3 regions of the Psychrobium sp. 1_MG-2023 genome follow, and region 3 is predicted to be linked to each of the others. Evidence: predicted binding sites of a transcription regulator. Region 3 holds the regulator's gene; each other region holds the start of a gene.
The links. The regulator FNR, encoded in region 3, switches genes on or off when oxygen is low (the NO sensors DNR and NnrR bind a similar motif). The targets are predictions, from matches to a motif close to TTGATCTAGATCAA.

Region 1: the regulator FNR is predicted to act here: its motif matches at 4,467-4,480, upstream of ccmA (cytochrome c biogenesis heme-transporting ATPase CcmA).
Region 2: the regulator FNR is predicted to act here: its motif matches at 2,086-2,099, upstream of Q8W26_RS03550 (acetate kinase).

Annotation. Positions count from the first base shown of each region.
Region 1 covers NZ_JAUYVJ010000037.1:29,444-35,666, reverse strand. The annotation lists gene Q8W26_RS15970 (cytochrome c-type biogenesis protein) at 1-250, opposite strand, end outside; gene Q8W26_RS15965 (DsbE family thiol:disulfide interchange protein) at 247-798, opposite strand; gene Q8W26_RS15960 (heme lyase CcmF/NrfE family subunit) at 831-2,816, opposite strand; gene ccmI (c-type cytochrome biogenesis protein CcmI) at 3,210-4,442, shown strand; gene ccmA (cytochrome c biogenesis heme-transporting ATPase CcmA) at 4,561-5,193, shown strand; gene ccmB (heme exporter protein CcmB) at 5,201-5,887, shown strand; gene Q8W26_RS15940 (heme ABC transporter permease) at 5,922-6,223, shown strand, end outside.
Region 2 covers NZ_JAUYVJ010000004.1:144,274-150,496, reverse strand. The annotation lists gene Q8W26_RS03565 (SMP-30/gluconolactonase/LRE family protein) at 1-458, opposite strand, end outside; gene Q8W26_RS03560 (hypothetical protein) at 527-1,594, opposite strand; gene yfbV (terminus macrodomain insulation protein YfbV) at 1,601-2,038, opposite strand; gene Q8W26_RS03550 (acetate kinase) at 2,317-3,516, shown strand; gene pta (phosphate acetyltransferase) at 3,520-5,670, shown strand; gene Q8W26_RS03540 (hypothetical protein) at 5,663-6,097, shown strand.
Region 3 covers NZ_JAUYVJ010000017.1:34,190-40,412, reverse strand. The annotation lists gene ccoP (cytochrome-c oxidase, cbb3-type subunit III) at 1-336, shown strand, start outside; gene Q8W26_RS10340 (FixH family protein) at 463-954, shown strand; gene Q8W26_RS10335 (heavy metal translocating P-type ATPase) at 963-3,362, shown strand; gene ccoS (cbb3-type cytochrome oxidase assembly protein CcoS) at 3,359-3,535, shown strand; gene Q8W26_RS10325 (sulfite exporter TauE/SafE family protein) at 3,546-4,241, shown strand; gene fnr (fumarate/nitrate reduction transcriptional regulator Fnr) at 4,311-5,042, shown strand; gene uspE (universal stress protein UspE) at 5,176-6,102, shown strand; gene ttcA (tRNA 2-thiocytidine(32) synthetase TtcA) at 6,199-6,223, shown strand, end outside.

The DNA.
Region 1 (6,223 bases), on a different contig from region 3:
TAATCTGCTCATCACTGCGCCCTTCTTCAAGCATTCGGCGCACTTCGCGTCGAAGATCCTGAGAGATCATTGAGTTTGAGTCAGATAAGTTTTGATTTTGACACTTAGGGCAACGCAAAATCTTATTTAATTCGTGAAATCTAACTTCATATTCAGGCTTACTGAACTCATAGGTTTCAACTGAATTTGCTAGAACAGAAAAACTCATACTTAGACATAATAGAAAAACGGATAAAAATAACTTATTCATGATTTAACAACTAACGCAGCCTCTTGCTTAATGGTGTCTACTAGCGGCTTAATTTTGTTAAGCCAGATATTCTCATCAATAGTTCCCGCATAACGTAAACGAATAATACCATGATGATCAACAACGAAGGTTTCTGGTGCGCCAAACACGCCCAAATCTAAACCTAGCTGACCACTTACATCATAAGCAGTAAATTGATATGGGTCTTGATAATCTTTCAGCCATTGTTGGGCAGCTTCTAATTCATCTTTATAATTAATACCATAAATTGGTAATCCAGTATTTGCGATATTAATTAAATGAGGATGCTCGATTTTACAACCCGCACACCAAGTCGCCCAAACATTCAATAAGTACACTTCTCCCGTTAGATCCTTATTAGTCACTACTCGCTCAGGGTTATTGACTGTTAACAATTTAAACTCAGGAACAGGCTGCCCTTCTAAAGCTGATGGCATCGCCTGTGGGTTTAAAAATAATCCTTTATATAAAAAGCCCCCGATCACGATAAATAGGATAAGTGGGAAAAATAAAATTGCTCTTTTCATTTTAACTTTTTTCACCTTAATTCTTGTGTCTATTAAGCGGGTTGGCCACTCACTGCAGCCTCATCTACTTTGTCTGACGCTTTCGCTTTTTTACGTGAGCGATATCGACGGTCTGTCATACACATAAAGCCACCGACCATGATAAGTGCACCAGCAAGCCATAATAGATTAATAAACGGTTTAACGTAAATACGAACTGCCCAAGCATCATTATCTAACGGATCGCCCAAGGCGACAAACAAGTCACGCATCAACGTACTATCAATTCCTGCTTCTGTCATACCCATTGTCTGCACAAGGTAAACACGACGCTCTGGTTTTAATAAAGCAACTTGCTCGCCATCTTCAAATGCGCTTATATGTGCCTGTTTAGCACTATAATTAGGACCTTCAACATCAATCACTCGTTCTAACTTGAATTCATAGCCACTTAAACTAACGGTATCACCGCTATCCATACGAATATCAAGTTGTGTTTCATAATGCGATACCAAGGTTGCACCAACAATAGAGATGGCAATACCGATATGCGCAACAACCATTCCCCAATAGCTCTGGGTCGGTTTAGTTACATCAACTTTACCTTGTGCGTTAGTAATATTTATTTTGGCATTTTTTAGTGTCGCAGCAGTTAACCAAAATGCTAGACCCATACCAATAGCAACCCAACCAATAAACTCACCGCCATAAACAACAGGGAATGCTAAGCCAAATAACACACTAACAACCGCAATTAGGCCTAACTCTTTTACAAATGTCCCTGACTTATTCTTCTTCCAACGAATGATCGGTGCCATGGCCATCACCACGACCATTGCACTTATTATCGGGTTAAACACGGCATTAAAGAACGGAGGACCAACTGAAATCTTACCCATGCCTAAGGCATCGACCAATAATGGATATAGAGTACCTAGTAATACAGTTGCGGTTGCCACAACCAGGGCAACATTACCGACTAACATTAATGTCTCACGTGAGAACAGTTCAAAATTAGATGGTGCTTTTAAGTCACTTGCCTTGAAAGCAAACAGTGTTAACGAGCCAATCACCGCTATTGCTAATAATAATAGAATAAACATACCGCGTGACGGATCGGCTGCAAATGAATGCACCGAATTCAATACACCTGAACGTACTAAGAATGTACCTAACAGGCTTAATGAGAATGCTGAAATAGCTAATAAGACAGTCCAGTTTCTAAACTGACCGCGCTGCTCAGTCACCGATAAAGAGTGGATCAAAGCGGTACCAATTAACCACGGCATAAATGAAGCGTTTTCAACTGGGTCCCAGAACCACCAACCGCCCCAGCCAAGTTCATAATACGCCCACCAACTGCCTAATACGATACCGCCAGTTAGGAAAGCCCAGGCTGCTAACGTCCAAGGTCGAGTCCAACGCGCCCATGCCGCATCCATACGTCCACTCATTAAGGCAGCTACGGCAAAAGCAAAAGCAACAGAAAACCCAACATAACCTAGATATAACATCGGTGGATGCAAGATCAAGCCAATATCTTGTAGTAGTGGGTTTAGGTCTCGTCCTTCAACAGGAATATCAAAAATAATACGGTTAAACGGGTTAGAGGTTAATAGTGTGAAGAAGAAGAAGCCCGCAGCAATCATACCTAAAATAGCCAAGACTCTAGCAACAAAGGCCTCATCGAGATTGCGACTGGTCATCGCTAACGCGACTGCCCATATACACAAAGTTAAGATCCAAAACAATAACGAACCTTCATGGCCACCAAATACTGCGGCTATCTTATATTGTATGGGGAGATGGGTGTTTGATTGCTGTACGATATAGGCAATCGAAAAGTCATCGATAATAAAGCTATATGTTAAAAGGCCATAGCTTAACGCTACGAAGAAGAACATGCCAAAGGTTAAAGGTCGGGCATAACGAACTAAGGTTAGGTTATTACGGTTAACACCAACCAATGGAATAATACTCAAACAAACCGCAAACGCTAGTCCGACGATTAACGAGAAATTTCCTAATTCAGGGATCATTGTACTTCCTCAGATCTCAATATATAACTAATTACACGTGGGCTATGATAACTTATTTAATCAAACATCCCTTAATCAATTCGCTTGCAAAAATTAAAAATATTGACCGAAAGCAAAAATGATAAGTTTTTTCTAGACAGATCATACCCAGTTCAAAACTATTTTTTGATTGATTTCTTGATTCAATAGTCTAATAAATTCAGCAAATGCTCATTGAAAGGGAATCACCTAGCCACCTCTGACTCAAGTGCGTTCGATAAGTTCCGCGATTTTTAACTTTATTTACACTGAGTACGATTTAGTGCAAAAAATATCGCTGTAACTGTACCTCAAGGGGAAAATTAACGTACAATCGCGTCCAAATAAATTTTGCTTAGCTGTAGAGAGTCAACAATGACAACGAACCTGTGGATTGGTATTGCGTGTATTTTAGCCATTGCGCTAGTAATGCTATGGTGGCCATACCTTCGAAATAATAAGGAACAAGCGGTACAAACAAATGTTCGCTCACAAGCCAATAAAGAAAGTTACCATCAGTCTCTCGCAAAATTAGAACAACAACACCAAGACAATATTTTAAGTGCAGAAGAATTCGAAACACTTAAAACAGAACTTGGGCGAAAGCTTATTCAAGAAGAGTCTGCCGCAGAAGACCAAGTCGCTACTACCCAGCGCAATATCTTATGGCCGGTCTTCGCTAGCATCACCTTATTTGCCGTAACAATCCCAATGTATTTAAAGACCGGTTTTTCTACCGAGATCGCCCAAAAACAAATTTTTGAAGATAAAGCTGCTTCTCAACAGCAAAAGTTTCTAGCCTCATTGCAACAATTAGAGAAAAAAGTCGCTGAAGAACCAGCCAACACTCAACAACTCTTTAGTTTAGCCCATGCCTATATTACGGCACAGCAATTTGATAATGCTATCGCAGCGTTCGAGAAGTTGATTACTATAGAAGGTGAGCATGCCGAGTTTATCGGTCCGCAGGCACAAGCGCTCTATTATAAAAATAACCAACAAATGACACCTGAAGCAGCAGCATTAGTTAAACGCGCACTGACAATCGACCCAGAAGATGTTTCAAGCTTAGTACTACTTGGTATGGATAGTTTTGTTAATGAGAAATTTGCCCAAGCAATGATCCACTGGCAACGCGTGTTAAATAACGGACGCCCAGGAACAGATGTTCCGGCGTTAACCCGTGCAATGGAAACGGCTAGACAGCGTCTCGAAGCAACGGGTGAACCAATGCCTGAACTGCCAAAGCCAGCGATATCTAACGATGGCGTCACATTAGTAGTCAGTATTTCTGATGACTTAGCAGGACAATACCTGCCAGAGCAAAGTGTGTTTATTTACGCGATTCCAACTAATGGAACTCGGATGCCATTAGCAGCCGTCAAGCTGACGGTTGCCGACTTACCGACAGAGATTCGTTTAGACGATCGACGCGCGATGACACCTGTAGCAAAAATAAGCCAACATGAACACGTTCAATTATTCGCGATTATTTCAAAATCTGGCAGTGCTGGCATTAAGCCAGGAGACTTCAAAGGGATGATTGAATCAGCGAAGGTTAATCACGAGCAACCTTATCAATTAGTTATTAATAGTGTTGTAGAATAAAGCCCAAATAATTATTGCCTTAGAGTGAGTTAAATCAATTTGAGGCTAATAGTATTTATAAAAATAAAATCGTCCATGCTAAAATGGCACGATTTTATCGAGATTAAATATAGTAGCCATGAGTGACTTGTTATTATCCGCAGACCAACTAACGTGTATACGTGAAGATCGTATCTTGTTTGACCAGCTATCTTTTGAAGTCACAGCTGGTGAGCTTATCCAAGTGGAAGGGCCCAATGGTGCAGGGAAAACAAGTTTGTTGCGTATTCTTGCAGGGTTATCTCGTCCATACGACGGCAGAGTCAATTACAAGCAGCAAGATATCACTCAGGTTCGAGAAGAGTTTTATAACGATCTAACTTTTATCGGCCACCTTGCTGGTGTGAAGAGTGAGCTTTCTGCCGAACAAAACCTCGCGTTTAATTTACAGTTACAAAATGACGACACAACAGGCTTAGAGCAAGCCCTCGATCAGGTAAATTTAACTGGGTTTGAGCACGCCCCTGCCGCTTTTCTTTCTGCTGGGCAAAATCGGCGTATTGCTTTGGCCAGATTATGGCAAAGCCACAGTAAAATTTGGATTTTAGATGAGCCATTTACAGCCATTGATAAAACTGGCGTTGAAAAGTTAGAGCGGTTGTTCATCCACCATATTGATAATGGCGGCTGTGTTATTTTGACGAGTCATCAAGACATTCAAATCGGCGCGCAACGTTTAAAGCGTATCACGCTTGACTATAACTTCGAGTAACCAAGCGATGAATCAACCATTATCATACTGGCAAACATTCTCAATTGTGCTAATGCGCGACTTAAAAGTTGCTGTGCGTAATAAAGGCGATGTGTTCAATCCATTAATTTTCTTTGTTATCGTGATTACATTATTTCCACTAGGTATTGGCCCAGAAGGTAACACGCTCACTCGTATTGCTCCGGGGATTATTTGGGTAGCCGCGCTCTTATCCGCCCTGCTCTCTTTAGAACGTTTATTTAAAAATGATTATAGTGACGGTAGCCTCGAACAAATGCTGCTCAGTCCACAACCGCTTTTTATTATGGTGTTTGCTAAGGTTCTAGCGCATTGGATTTTAACCGGTATTCCTATTATTTTAGCGGCACCATTATTAGCCTTGCTTCTTCAACTAGAAACAAATGCTTATGGAGCAATGCTGGCAACGCTAGCCCTAGGAACACCAATCTTAAGTTTAATTGGTGCCATTGGTGTCGCACTCACCGTTGGTATTAAAAAAGGCGGCGTCTTATTAAGTCTCTTAATTTTGCCGCTCTATATACCAGTACTTATCTTTGCTACCGGCGCAATTGAAGCCGCGGCACTTGGACTGCCGTATAGTGGTCACTTAGCGATTATTGCGGCATTATTAGTCGGTGCGCTGACACTCGCCCCTTTTGCAATTGGTGCAGCGCTACGCGTGAGTACAAATTAACAGTTTTATTATTAATTATTGATTGGATTGAATTATGTGGAAGTGGTTACACCCATATGCGAAACCAGAACGAAGTTATCAGTTAGCCTCAACGCTACTACCTTGGTTCTCAGTTTTAAGCATTACAACATTGCTCATTGGTATCATTTGGGCACTAGGCTTTGCTCCCGTTGATTATCAACAAGGCGAAAGCTATCGCATTATTTATGTCCATGTCCCTGCTGCGACACTCTCAATGTCAGTTTACATGGCTATGGCAACAGCAGCGTTAGTCTCTATGGTATGGCAACTAAAACTTGCAGATGCGGCGGCGGCAGCGATGGCTCCAATTGGTGC
Region 2 (6,223 bases), on a different contig from region 3:
TTTCCTTTCGACCAATTAGGATCACTGGCAAACAAAGTCCCATCGCTCATCATCGCAATATCATTGGGCTGATTCATTTCTGCATTATGAGCATGAACCGAAACACTTTTTGTTTTTGGATCAACCATTAAAATGTTGTGTCCAGTGTAATCGGCAACATACAACAAACCTGATGGAGAAAATTGTAATCCATTTCCCGTACTTCCCTCAGGTAATGCTACATATAATTGCGCGCTTCCCTTCGAGTCTATCTTGCCAATGGTACCTTGCTTTGAGAAATTAACCGCGTATAAGTAACCATGAGGGCCAACAACCGGTCCTTCAACACCTTGGGTAAACGTCGACTCTGCGACTAGATCAATACTGTCTCTCACCGGCTTTGGTGAATTAGCAAAAGCAGAAATCGATATAAATGATGAAAGAACGAAAGCAACACGGTATTTCAGATTATGATTCATAAAATTAGCTGTTGAGAAATATAATGCTCTTGATACTAGCACCAAAGTATTGACAAAAAAAAGCCTAATCAATTCAATTTCAATGGTTTAATATGATCTAGCTGTTGTTTAGTGACTAGCGTATGAAATTCTTGCGCGAGTAGATGACTTTGTTTCATCACCTCGCCCCAATAGGTTTGCCTCTGAGTTAAACTCATGGTTTTAAAGTCATTTCTATCTGGAATTTTCTGTAACGGTAACTGCCTGATGAAATCTTTTGTCGGTGTTAACATAACCACATTATCATAATGTGCGTCGAGAGGCTTACGCTTAAGATTTTTATCAAACCATCCTGCTTTTGGTTGATTAGTAAAGTGAGGGTACAACACTAGAGGCTGCTCTTCACTCCCTTCAAATTTACTATTAAAATGATAATCGATTAATCCACCATCTCGAAAGACACCGGGCGGTGCCCCATTAATATGAGGTATTCCGGGCAGCAACATCGGTATAGCACCGGAAGCAAGAAGTGATTGTTTTATATTATCAGGTGTTAGTTCAACGTAACAAGTGTCTAAACCATGTAAATCTGAGATAACTAAACTCTTCACATCAGCGCCAATAACAATGCGTTTACAATGCTTATTAAGCCTTGAACGCTCAATTCTATTTGCACAGAATGCGTTGAGCAAGCCAAACAGTTGTAATAACGAGACCTCACTCGACAGGAGGCCTTGGGTGCGCGCGGTAATGAAGTTGGCTTTAAATATAGGGTTTTCTAGTATTTCCTTGATACCCGTGTCGCCCAACGTTTTGTTGACCAACGCGATACTTTTTAGCTCAATTTCTTGTGCCGTTGCGCCCTTTGGATAATCTAAAGCGGCATAGTCATCAGCCAAACGTCTTATCGCTGCAATCGGATTGGCCTGAGCGAGCGCTGAAAAACGAAAGGCCCCCGCCGATGAGCCTATAAGTCGAAGAGGTGTGGTGCGGCCGTTAAAAAACTCACCAAATAAATAGCAGTCTAAGCCAAACAGTGTGAACCATTTGGGCCCACCGCTCGCGCCGAGCATGGTATGGAAATAATCAGGGTGTAGGCCATGGCGATGAATATGGCTAAGCGCTGTTGAACCAGCGCTTACGTCGAGGAGCGGCATCAAGTATTAAGGTAAGTCAAAGGCTTTATTGAGTTTTGAATAAGCATCATTTAACAACTGAGCCATATCCATGTAACTTGCTTTGGCATGAATAGGCTTCACTGACATACCAGCATTTATCATTTGAGTGCGAACTTCACTACACCAAGATAATAAATTCCTAGATAAAGGTTGTTTTGAGCGATGTCCCAACCAGATAAGCCCTTGGTAGGGAATGCTTAGCACTAATAAAGACATCGCCAGTGCGCGTGGAATCACATCTTCACCAAAATAAAGAAATTGAACAACAAAAGAAAGGCTTGCGATCATTGGTGCAACTTTTTGTAATAATTTACACAGCGCGATAATTCGACCTTCAGGGAAGATAGCCGACAACTCGCGTTGTTGAGGCCATAAGTGTTGATAAAGTCGTCCTTGCTCGATCAATTGTTTTAATTCATGCATATTTTTTCCTAACAATTGGTGTTAAAGCAATCTTTTATAGTCTACAGTTGATTTAAATTAATAAAACTCTAAGTGGAACTAGTTTATCTCTTATCCCATAGTATAATACAGCTTACACACTTTATGTGCTGTGTTTGCTATTTTTGCTAAATATCTTCGAAGTTTCAACATACTGTATCGCAATACACAATCAACAGTCCATAACTAGTTCACCTTCAACACAATACAAGCACAAAATGTGTGCGGTTATTGAAACGTTTAATTTACTGGTAGTAATAATGACAGATAAGCTTGTTTTTATATTAAACTGCGGCAGCTCCTCGCTGAAGTTCGCATTGATTGACACCCAAACCCAACAACAAATATTAAGCGGATTGGCAGATTCGTTGGCAAGTGACTCTCCTATTATCACGATAAAATATCAAGGCAATAAACACCGTGTTACATTGCCTGCCCAAGCCGCTCATCAACAGGCCATAGACACTGTAGTTGCGTTTTTGCAACAGCATCAACTTGCAACTCATGTTGTCGCCGTAGGTCATCGCGTCGTGCATGGCGGTGAAGCCTTTACAGAGTCTGTCATTATTACCCCGCAAGTATTATCGCAGATAGAGCAAGTTTCACAGCTAGCCCCATTGCATAACCCAGCGAATATCATAGGTATCAAAGCAGCGCAGCAAGCATTTAATCAATTACCGCAAGTGGCGGTCTTTGATACGGCCTTCCATCAAACGATCCCTGCAAAGGCTTACCTGTACCCTTTGCCTTATTCACTTTACGAAGAACACGGTATCCGCCGTTATGGTTTTCACGGTACTAGCCATTTTTATGTGACCCAGCAAGCTTCTCAATTATTAGGAATCGAACGTGATCAACTCAACATCATTAGCGCTCACCTTGGTAATGGGGCAAGTGTCACTGCGATAAAAAACGGGCAAAGTGTTGACACAAGTATGGGTCTAACGCCGTTAGAAGGTTTAGTGATGGGAACTCGCTGTGGTGATATAGACCCTGCAATCTCCCACTTTTTGATTGACCAACTCGGTTATCAGCAAGCACAGGTTAATCAACTGCTCAATAAAGAGAGTGGCTTACTTGGTTTATCTCAGCTATCTAATGATTGCCGAGTATTGGAAGAGGAAGCTGAACAAGGCCACGAAGGGGCTCGTCTTGCATTAGACATATTTTGTTATCGTCTGGCAAAATACATTGCCTCTTATACTGTCCCGCTAGGTCAGCTCGATGCAGTGGTGTTTACAGGAGGCATCGGCGAAAACTCAGACATGATTCGTGAAAATGTGTTACGACAACTCTCAATCTTTGGTTTTAAAGTCGATCACGACAAAAACCAAGCCGCACGTTTTGGCGCTTCTGGCATCATCACTAATAATGCAGGTCCGCAGGCAATCGTCATCCCGACTAATGAAGAGCTTGTCATTGCCCAAGACTCAATTCGCTTAATTCAACAGGAGCAATAAGTTATGGCTAGAACGATAATGTTAGTCCCTGTTGGGTTTGGTGTCGGCTTGACCTCAGTGAGTATGGGGATTGTTCATGCCTTAGAGCGTCACGGTATTAAAGTGAATTTCTTTAAACCCATTGCCCAGCCAAGTAACGGTGATACAGGGCCTGAGCGTTCAACCGCCATCATTGGGCTTAACCCAAACATTAAACCACCGCAGCCTTTCGCACCGAGCTATGTTGCCAACTTAATGAGTGGTAATAAAGCCGATACCCTGCTTGAAGAAATCGTAGAGCGTGCTAATAAAGCCCTTGAAGGTAATGATATTTTAGTCATAGAAGGGATGGTCCCCACTCGAAAGCAACAATACTCTTCAAGACTCAATAATAAAATTGCTACGGCACTTGATGCCGAGGTTGTTTTCGTCACCTCTCCGGGTGCAGATAGTGCTATTCAACAAAAAGAGCGGATTGAAATTGCTTGTCAAAGTTTTGGGGGCACGAGCTCAGAGCGTATTTTAGGCTGTATCGTTAACCAAATTAATGCCCCTATCGATGAACATGGCGTTATTCGACCGGACTTAGCTGGAAGCTTATCAGGAACACATCAAAAACAAATGGAAGTTTTCCAACTGTTTGGCCGCAGTCCGATTCGTGTTCTGGGTTATGTACCATGGAACGAGAAGATTATCGCACCAAGAGTGATTGACTTAGCTAATCACTTAAAAGCCAAAGTCATCAATGAAGGACAGCTGCATTCGCGTAGACTGCGCAGCATTAGTTTCTGCGCACGAAGTATTCCCAATATGGTTGACAACTTTAACGCTGACAAACTGCTGGTTGCTTCAGGTGATCGATCTGATGTTATTGTTTCAGTGTGTTTGGCTGCGATGAACGGCGTTAAAATTGGTGCGTTGTTACTCACCAATGGCTATGAACCTGAAGAGCCAGTCATGAAATTATGCGAACAAGCAATGGCTACCGGCCTACCAATTTTGCTCGTTGAAACGAATACTTGGCAAACGTCGATTGATTTGCAAAGTTTTAATCACGAAGTGCCTATCGATGACACCAAACGTATTTATAACGTCCAAGAGTTTATGGCCAGTCACATAGACAAACATTGGATCAGTTCCTTAACTCAAGTATCCAGTCGTGAGCGTCGCCTTTCTCCAGCGGCTTTCCGTTACAAATTAACTGAAATGGCCCGTACCGCAGGTAAAACAATTGTGTTACCTGAGGGTGAAGAACCTCGAACGATTAAAGCCGCTGCTATTTGTTCTATGCGTAATATTGCTAACTGTATCTTGTTGGGTAACCCAGAAGCGATTGAGTTAACAGCAAAGCAACAAGGCTTAGAGCTTGGCCCTGGCGTGAGTATTATTGACCCTGAGCAAGTGCGCCAATTATATGTCGCCCCAATGGTTAAACTGCGTGAACATAAAGGCATCACAGATATCATCGCTTTAGAGCAACTGCAAGATAATGTTGTCCTTGGTTCTATGATGCTGGCCTTAGGGGAAGTCGATGGTCTGGTGTCTGGCGCAGTCCATACAACGGCCAACACTATCCGCCCTCCATTGCAGTTGGTTAAAACAGCACCTAATACTAGTTTGGTGTCATCAATTTTCTTTATGTTGCTGCCTGATCAAGTGCTAATTTACGGTGACTGTGCCATCAATCCCGATCCAACAGCGGAACAATTAGCTGAAATAGCAATACAATCTGCCGACTCAGCGACAGCGTTTGGCATCCAGCCTAAAGTAGCGATGATTAGTTATTCTACGGGTACATCTGGCTCAGGCTCTGATGTCGAAAAAGTCCGTGAAGCGACAGAACTTGCTAAACAAAAACGTCCAGACTTAGTGATCGATGGACCATTACAGTACGATGCCGCTGTCATGAAAAACGTTGCAGCATCTAAAGCACCTAATAGTCCTGTTGCAGGTCAGGCGAACGTTTTTATCTTCCCTGACCTTAATACCGGTAATACAACCTACAAAGCGGTACAGCGTAGTGCTGACCTCATTAGTATTGGGCCAATGCTGCAAGGGATGAAAAAACCAGTTAATGACTTATCTCGTGGTGCATTAGTCGATGATATTGTTTACACTATTGCGCTAACAGCAATTCAAGGACAACAAGCGGAAGAAAATGAATATAATGACTAACCTACTCCCTGTTAAAGCTATTACATTATTAGCAACACTATTACTTACATTTACGCTCACAGGTTGTGGCGGTGCAGATTCAAAAAAACTCCCTGAGGATGTTGCAGAAGAGTTTATTAATGCCGTATACAACACCAAAGATATTTCGGTAATTAAACAGCATTCGTCAGACAAAGTGTTAGATTTAATTGAACACTACCGTACCGTTAAGATGATTCAGCGACACTTAATGGACTTAACGTTAGATTCAGCTAAAATTCAAGTGACGGATGTCGGCGGTGACTTTTTTAGAAAATCTAAAAAAGATAATAAAGTTGAAATCCATATTCGAGGAGACTTTCAAGGTAATAAAAAAGCCGATGACCGTTTCATTTTAATGACTTGGCAAGATGGTCGCTGGAAAGTCAAGAAAGTTACTAAATCGTAATTAACAGACTCGTTTTAAAGTAATTGCTCAAAAACCGAACATTCAGTTCGGTTTTTTCATTTATAATTAATTATTTATTACAGATTTATTACAATATGTCGATATAGTAAAGGAGTGCCGTTTATT
Region 3 (6,223 bases):
TGGAAAGACGCGTTAGGCGGCGACCAAGGTGTTGAAGAAGTTGTTGCATACGTTCGTAGTTTAAGTGGCCGTAAAGTTAATGCTAAGCAAGCAGCTGCAGGTCAAGCTAAGTTTGGTTTATGTATGGCTTGTCACGGTGCTGACGGTTCTGGTAACCAAATGATGGGTGCACCTAACCTAACTGATAACATTTGGTTATACGGCGGTTCTACTGCTGCGATTACTGATTCAGTTGCAAACGGTCGTGCCGGCGTAATGCCAGCTTGGCAAGACATTTTAGGTAATGACAAAGTTCACGTTATCTCTGCATACGTTTACAGCTTATCTAATAAATAATTATCTTCGGGTAATTATCAATAAGGCTCCGTAAAGGAGCCTTATTTTTGTTATAAGTTTATTTCTATTAGCTTTTACTTACATAAGTATAAGTTAACAAATATAAATTTAAACATTGGAGTTTTTGTGGAAACGATTCAACCTTGGTATAAACAGTTCTGGCCTTGGGTCTTAATTTTCCTTCCTGGATGCGCAGTAGTTGCAAGTGTCACTACCCTCTTTATAGCCATCGACAACAAACCGGATATGGTTGTTGAAGACTACTATAAGAAAGGTAAAGCCATTGACGTAGATTTAACGCGACTAGAAAATGCGTACAAGCTTGCACTTAAATTCCGCTTAACAGTCACTGATGATAGCTTAACAGTTAAACAAACGTTCGGTGAGCCTCAGACGGCAGCACTAAAAGTACGATTTATTCACCGTACTCAAGAAGCGAAAGATTTTGAACAAATGATTACCGCTAATGGTAGTGGTGATTACACCCTTGCATTAGAGAAACCATTACAAGGGAAATGGACCGTACAACTCGAGTCATTTGATGGTCATTGGCGCATTCAAACGGTTGACACCTATCCATCATCGATAGATACACTTTTAGATTCATTTGATCGTTAGGTGACACAATGACATCACCTCATGATTGCTTCCATTGTGGTGAAGCTATCCCCGTTGATAGTGACTTTAATGTCACTATCAACGACATTACACAACAGATGTGTTGCATAGGTTGTGAAGCCGTTGCACAGTCAATTGTTGATAATGGATTGGTAAACTACTATAAACATCGCACCGAAAAAGGTGTTCAAGCCACGGAATTAGTCCCTGAACAGCTTCGCCAATTACAATCCTATGATATAACCGAAATTGAACAAGAGTTCACTTTCAGTTCAGGTGAGACTAAAGAAGTTTTACTGACCGTTGAGAATGTCACTTGTGCCGCTTGTGCTTGGTTAATTGAAGGACAACTAGTCAAGCTAGACGGACTGATTAAGTGTAATGTCAATACAACAACGTCTCGAATTTCACTGACATGGGATGGCAGTAAACTTAAATTATCTGAGATCCTTTTAGCCATTGCTAAAATTGGCTATAAAGCATACCCATTCCAGCCAGATAAAGCTGAACAGCAAGAAGTTGAAACAACCAAAGCCTATCTAAGAAAGCTAATCGTTGCTGGCCTTGCGACCATGCAAGTGATGATGTTTGCTATCGCTTCATATTTTGACGCGCTAGGTACATTAAGTGATGGTCTCAATGACTATTTCCGCTGGATAAGTTTGATTCTTGCTGTACCTGTTGTTTTTTACTCAAGCTTACCCTTCTATCAAAATTCTATATCCGCACTGGGTGCCAAAAGACTCAATATGGATGTACCTGTGTCCATTGCGATACTGTTGGCATTCTTTGCGAGTGCTTGGGCGACTTATACCAATGCTGGCGAAGTTTATTTCGAGTCTGTCTGTATGTTCGCCTTTTTCTTGCTACTGGGTCGATTCTTCGAACAACGAGCAAAAAAGAAGGCTGCTGAGTCTAGTTCAAATTTATTGAAATTGATTCCTGCAACGGCACTTAAACTCGTTGATGAGGACTTCATTGATGTCCCTGCTAAAACACTACAACCCGGAGACATAATTCTTGTAAAGCCTGGTCAAACAATTCCCGCTGATGGTCAAATCGTTGCAGGACAATCTCACAGTGATGAGGCTGTGCTCACTGGTGAACAAATGCCAGTCAGTAAACAAATCAATGATTGGGTTTACGCCAGTACTATTAATATAGATAGTCCCATTCGTTTTGAAGTTAAAGTTGAACGAAGTAACCAACTCATCACACAGATCATTCGTTTACAAGAGCAAGCATCACAAGATAAGCCTTATCTAGCTACACTCGCAGATCGGTTATCCCAATATGTTGTTGTTGGTATTCTTTTGCTCGCTTCTTTTGCTTACATAGGATGGAGCCTTGCTGGGAACCCTGATGCCTTTTGGATTGCGTTAGCTGTTCTCGTTGCAACCTGCCCTTGTGCTCTAAGCTTGGCAACCCCTTCTGCTTATACAGCCGCTGGATCTGCTATGACCAAGTTAGGCATGCTATTAAAGCGTGGTAATGCCTTAGATACTCTGACTAAAGTTAACCACATCTGCTTTGACAAAACGGGTACGTTAACCACTGGTAAATTTCGGGTCAGTCAGTTAGACACAGCACTAGAGCGCACACAAGTTCTTTCGTTAATTGCAGCACTTGAAGCTGAGTCTCAACACCCTATTGCAGCCGCTTTCAGTCAATATTTCAATAATGATCTTCGCGCTATCAATGTCAAGAGTATTTCTGGCGCTGGCATTGAGGGTGATATTGACGGCGATCACTACAAACTCGGCCATAACGGTTTTATTGGACTCTCATCCGTTGATGATAAAGAACAGCAACAACGCGTGGTTATCTACCTCAGTAAAAATGACGAACATATAGCAACTTGTTATCTAGAAGACGATATCCGTGAGGCGAGCGAGCCGCTAATTACCTACCTCTCAAGTCACAATATTGAAACAACATTACTCACTGGTGATAATTCTACCCATGCATTGTTTGTTGGCGATAAGTTAGGTGTTAACCAGGTTGAACGAGGTAATACACCTAGTCAGAAACTAAATTATCTCAATACATTACAGACAAACCCGAAAAAAGTGGTTGCGATGTTTGGCGACGGTGTTAATGACGCTCCTGTCCTTGCAGGTGCACCACTCTCATTCGCTATGGGTACAGGTTCAGATATTGCAAAGTCTAGTGCTGATATTGTCTTATTGCACGACGACCTTTCAAAGGTTGCTGATGCCATAGACCTCGCAAAGAAAGTCAAACGTATCATCATCCAAAACTTTTGCTGGGCATTAGGTTACAACCTAACCGCAGTCCCTTTTGCTTTGATTGGATTATTACCTCCTTGGTTAGCTGCCTTAGGTATGTCACTTAGTTCACTCATCGTAGTAGTTAACTCGTTACGTTTATTAAAGGTTAAATCATGAATATTATTCTACTTTTAATCCCTGTTGCTTTGATCATCGTCGTTATTGCGATTTATTTCTTTTTCTGGGCAGTCAAGAGTGACCAGTTTGAAGATTTAGACCGTCAAGGTTCAAATATCCTATTTGATGAAGACGACACATCGTCTAATAAAACAGACAACCCTAAACGCTAATGTAACTGCTATGTTTGATGCTACTGAATATGACTTTTATGCCGCTGTTATTGTCGGGCTGTTTAGCGCGGGTCATTGCTTTGGCATGTGTGGCGGCATCGTAGGTGCCTTTTCTAATAATCTGCCTTTACATCACCAGCATGCACTTAAGTATAAGTTACTCTACATATTAAGTTATAACTGTGGCCGAATCGTAAGCTATTGTATAGCCGGTGCTTTAATCGGCTATTCCTTTGGCTTTTTCGCGCTTAAATCAGCGATTTTTTTGCAAATCATCAAACTTTTCTCAGGTCTGATGTTGGTCGTCATAGGTCTTTATATCGGGCGTTGGCTTAATTTGGTTCAAAAAACAGAAGTTATTGGTAAACTTATCTGGCCACTGATTATGCCATTGGGCAAGCGATTCATCCCTTTTTCAACACCACTTTCTGCATTTCCTTTTGGTGTTATTTGGGGATGGTTACCATGCGGGCTTGTGTATACCACTCTTACTTGGGCAGCTGCTTCAGCGAACGCCACGTCTGGCGCTCAGATCATGCTGGGTTTTGGACTTGGCACGTTGCCAGCCTTGTTTGCTCTAGGTCTATTCTCAACCTACCTTAATCAATTACTTAGCCATGTTTGGTTTCGAACTGTTGGTGCTTTGTTAATAATCTGTTATGGGCTTAATATCACAATTACAAGTCTAAATATGTTAATAAATTGATCTCGCTCAATCGATTAATAAATGGTACTATCCTGTCAACTCAATTGTAAATCGGAAATCTAGTAAATTATGAGTTCTCAATCTTGTTCTGGAAGCAATAGCATTCACTGTCAAAACTGCAGTATGGCTGATTTATGTATTCCATTTACATTAAATGATACAGAAATGGGACAGCTTGATAACATCATCGAGCGAAAAAAACCGATTCAAAAAGGTGAACTGATCTGTAGTGCAGGTGAACCATTAAGTTCTCTTTATGCTATTCGTTCTGGAAGTTTTAAAAGCTATATAATAACACCTGATGGCCATGAGCAAGTCACGTCGTTTAATCTAGCGGGTGATATTGTTGGGTTTGATAGCATCGGCCGTGAAATACACCAAAGCTTTGCCGTCGCTTTAGAAACTTCAATGGTTTGTGAAATCCCATTTGATACAGTAGATCAACTCTCAGGTCGTATGCCCCGTCTACGTCAACAGATGCTACGCCTAATGAGTGATGAAATTCTTAACGATCAAACCATGTTGATGCTACTTAGCAAGCGGAGTGCTGAAGAGCGCTTAGCAACATTCATCGATAGTCTTGGTGACCGTCATGGTGAACGAGGTCTTTCTTCTAAAGAGTTTCGCTTAACGATGACACGTGGAGACATCGGTAACTACCTTGGTTTAACTGTTGAAACTATCTCTCGCTTATTAGGGCGCTTTCAAAAGAATAACCTGATTGAAGTCCAAGGTAAGTACATAACGATTGTTGACAAACAAGCTCTCGCTCAACTGAGTGGTGTGACAACCTCTTCATAAATATCTCTTCGCCAAAAGCCAGCCTCGCTGGCTTTTTTTGTCTATTTAACAAAAATTTGACCTAAACCATATTGTCTTAGTAACGATTCAAGCTATTATCAATAGTATATTAAAATAAACTATTGGTAGTCTTATGATGGAATACAAGAATATATTGGTGATGGTTGATCCAAGCAAACAAGAACAACCAAGCCTTGCACGAGCCGCATTCTTAGCCAGAAGTTATGGTGCGAAGATATCATTATTCCTATGTATCTATGATCTTTCGTATGAGATGACCTCTATGTTGTCACAAGATGAACGTGAAGCAATGCGTAGCGGTGTTGTAGAACAGCAAAGACAATGGCTTCTGGAATTAGCTGCACAGTATGATGATTTGACGATCGAAACAACGGTTTCTTGGTTTAATCGCCCTTTCGAAGCCGCTATTAAGCACGTTCAACAGCATCAAATTGACTTACTCGTCAAATCAACGCATAAGCATGACAAATTAAAGTCTGTGATTTTCACACCTACAGATTGGCACTTGTTACGCAAATCACCATGCGACGTCTTGTTAGTTAAAGAGCATGACTGGCCCGAAGACGGCCAAATTGTCACAGCAATTAATGCCGTATCAGAAGATGAAGATCATATTTATCTCAACCAAAAAGTCATGCAGCATGCAACTGATCTTGGGAAAGTCATCAATGGCAACGTCAAAGTTGTCAATAGCTTTCCAGGAACCCCAGTCAACATAGCAATTGAAATCCCTGAATTTAACACCCAAGAATATAATAGCTCGGTCTATAAGCATCACTTACAAGCAACAGAACAATTGGCGCAACAGTATGACCTTGCAACAAGCTGTTGTATCATCAAAGAAGGTTTAGCAGAGGATGTGATTCCCGAAGTAGCTAAAGAACTTGATGCTGAATTAGTGATTATCGGCACAATAGGCCGAACGGGATTATCAGCCGCGTTTATAGGCAATACTGCAGAGCATATCATTGATCAGATCGACTGTGACTTACTGGCTATCAAACCCGATGGTTTTGTTTCGCCAGTACAAAGTGATTAATATCGTAACAATCCGTTTATTTAAGCGGTAATTTTGCATTACTGAACTAGGTCGCATTATAATAGCGGCCTTTTTAACGCCGTGGTACCTAGATAAATGCAATCAAGCCCTGAACAACAAT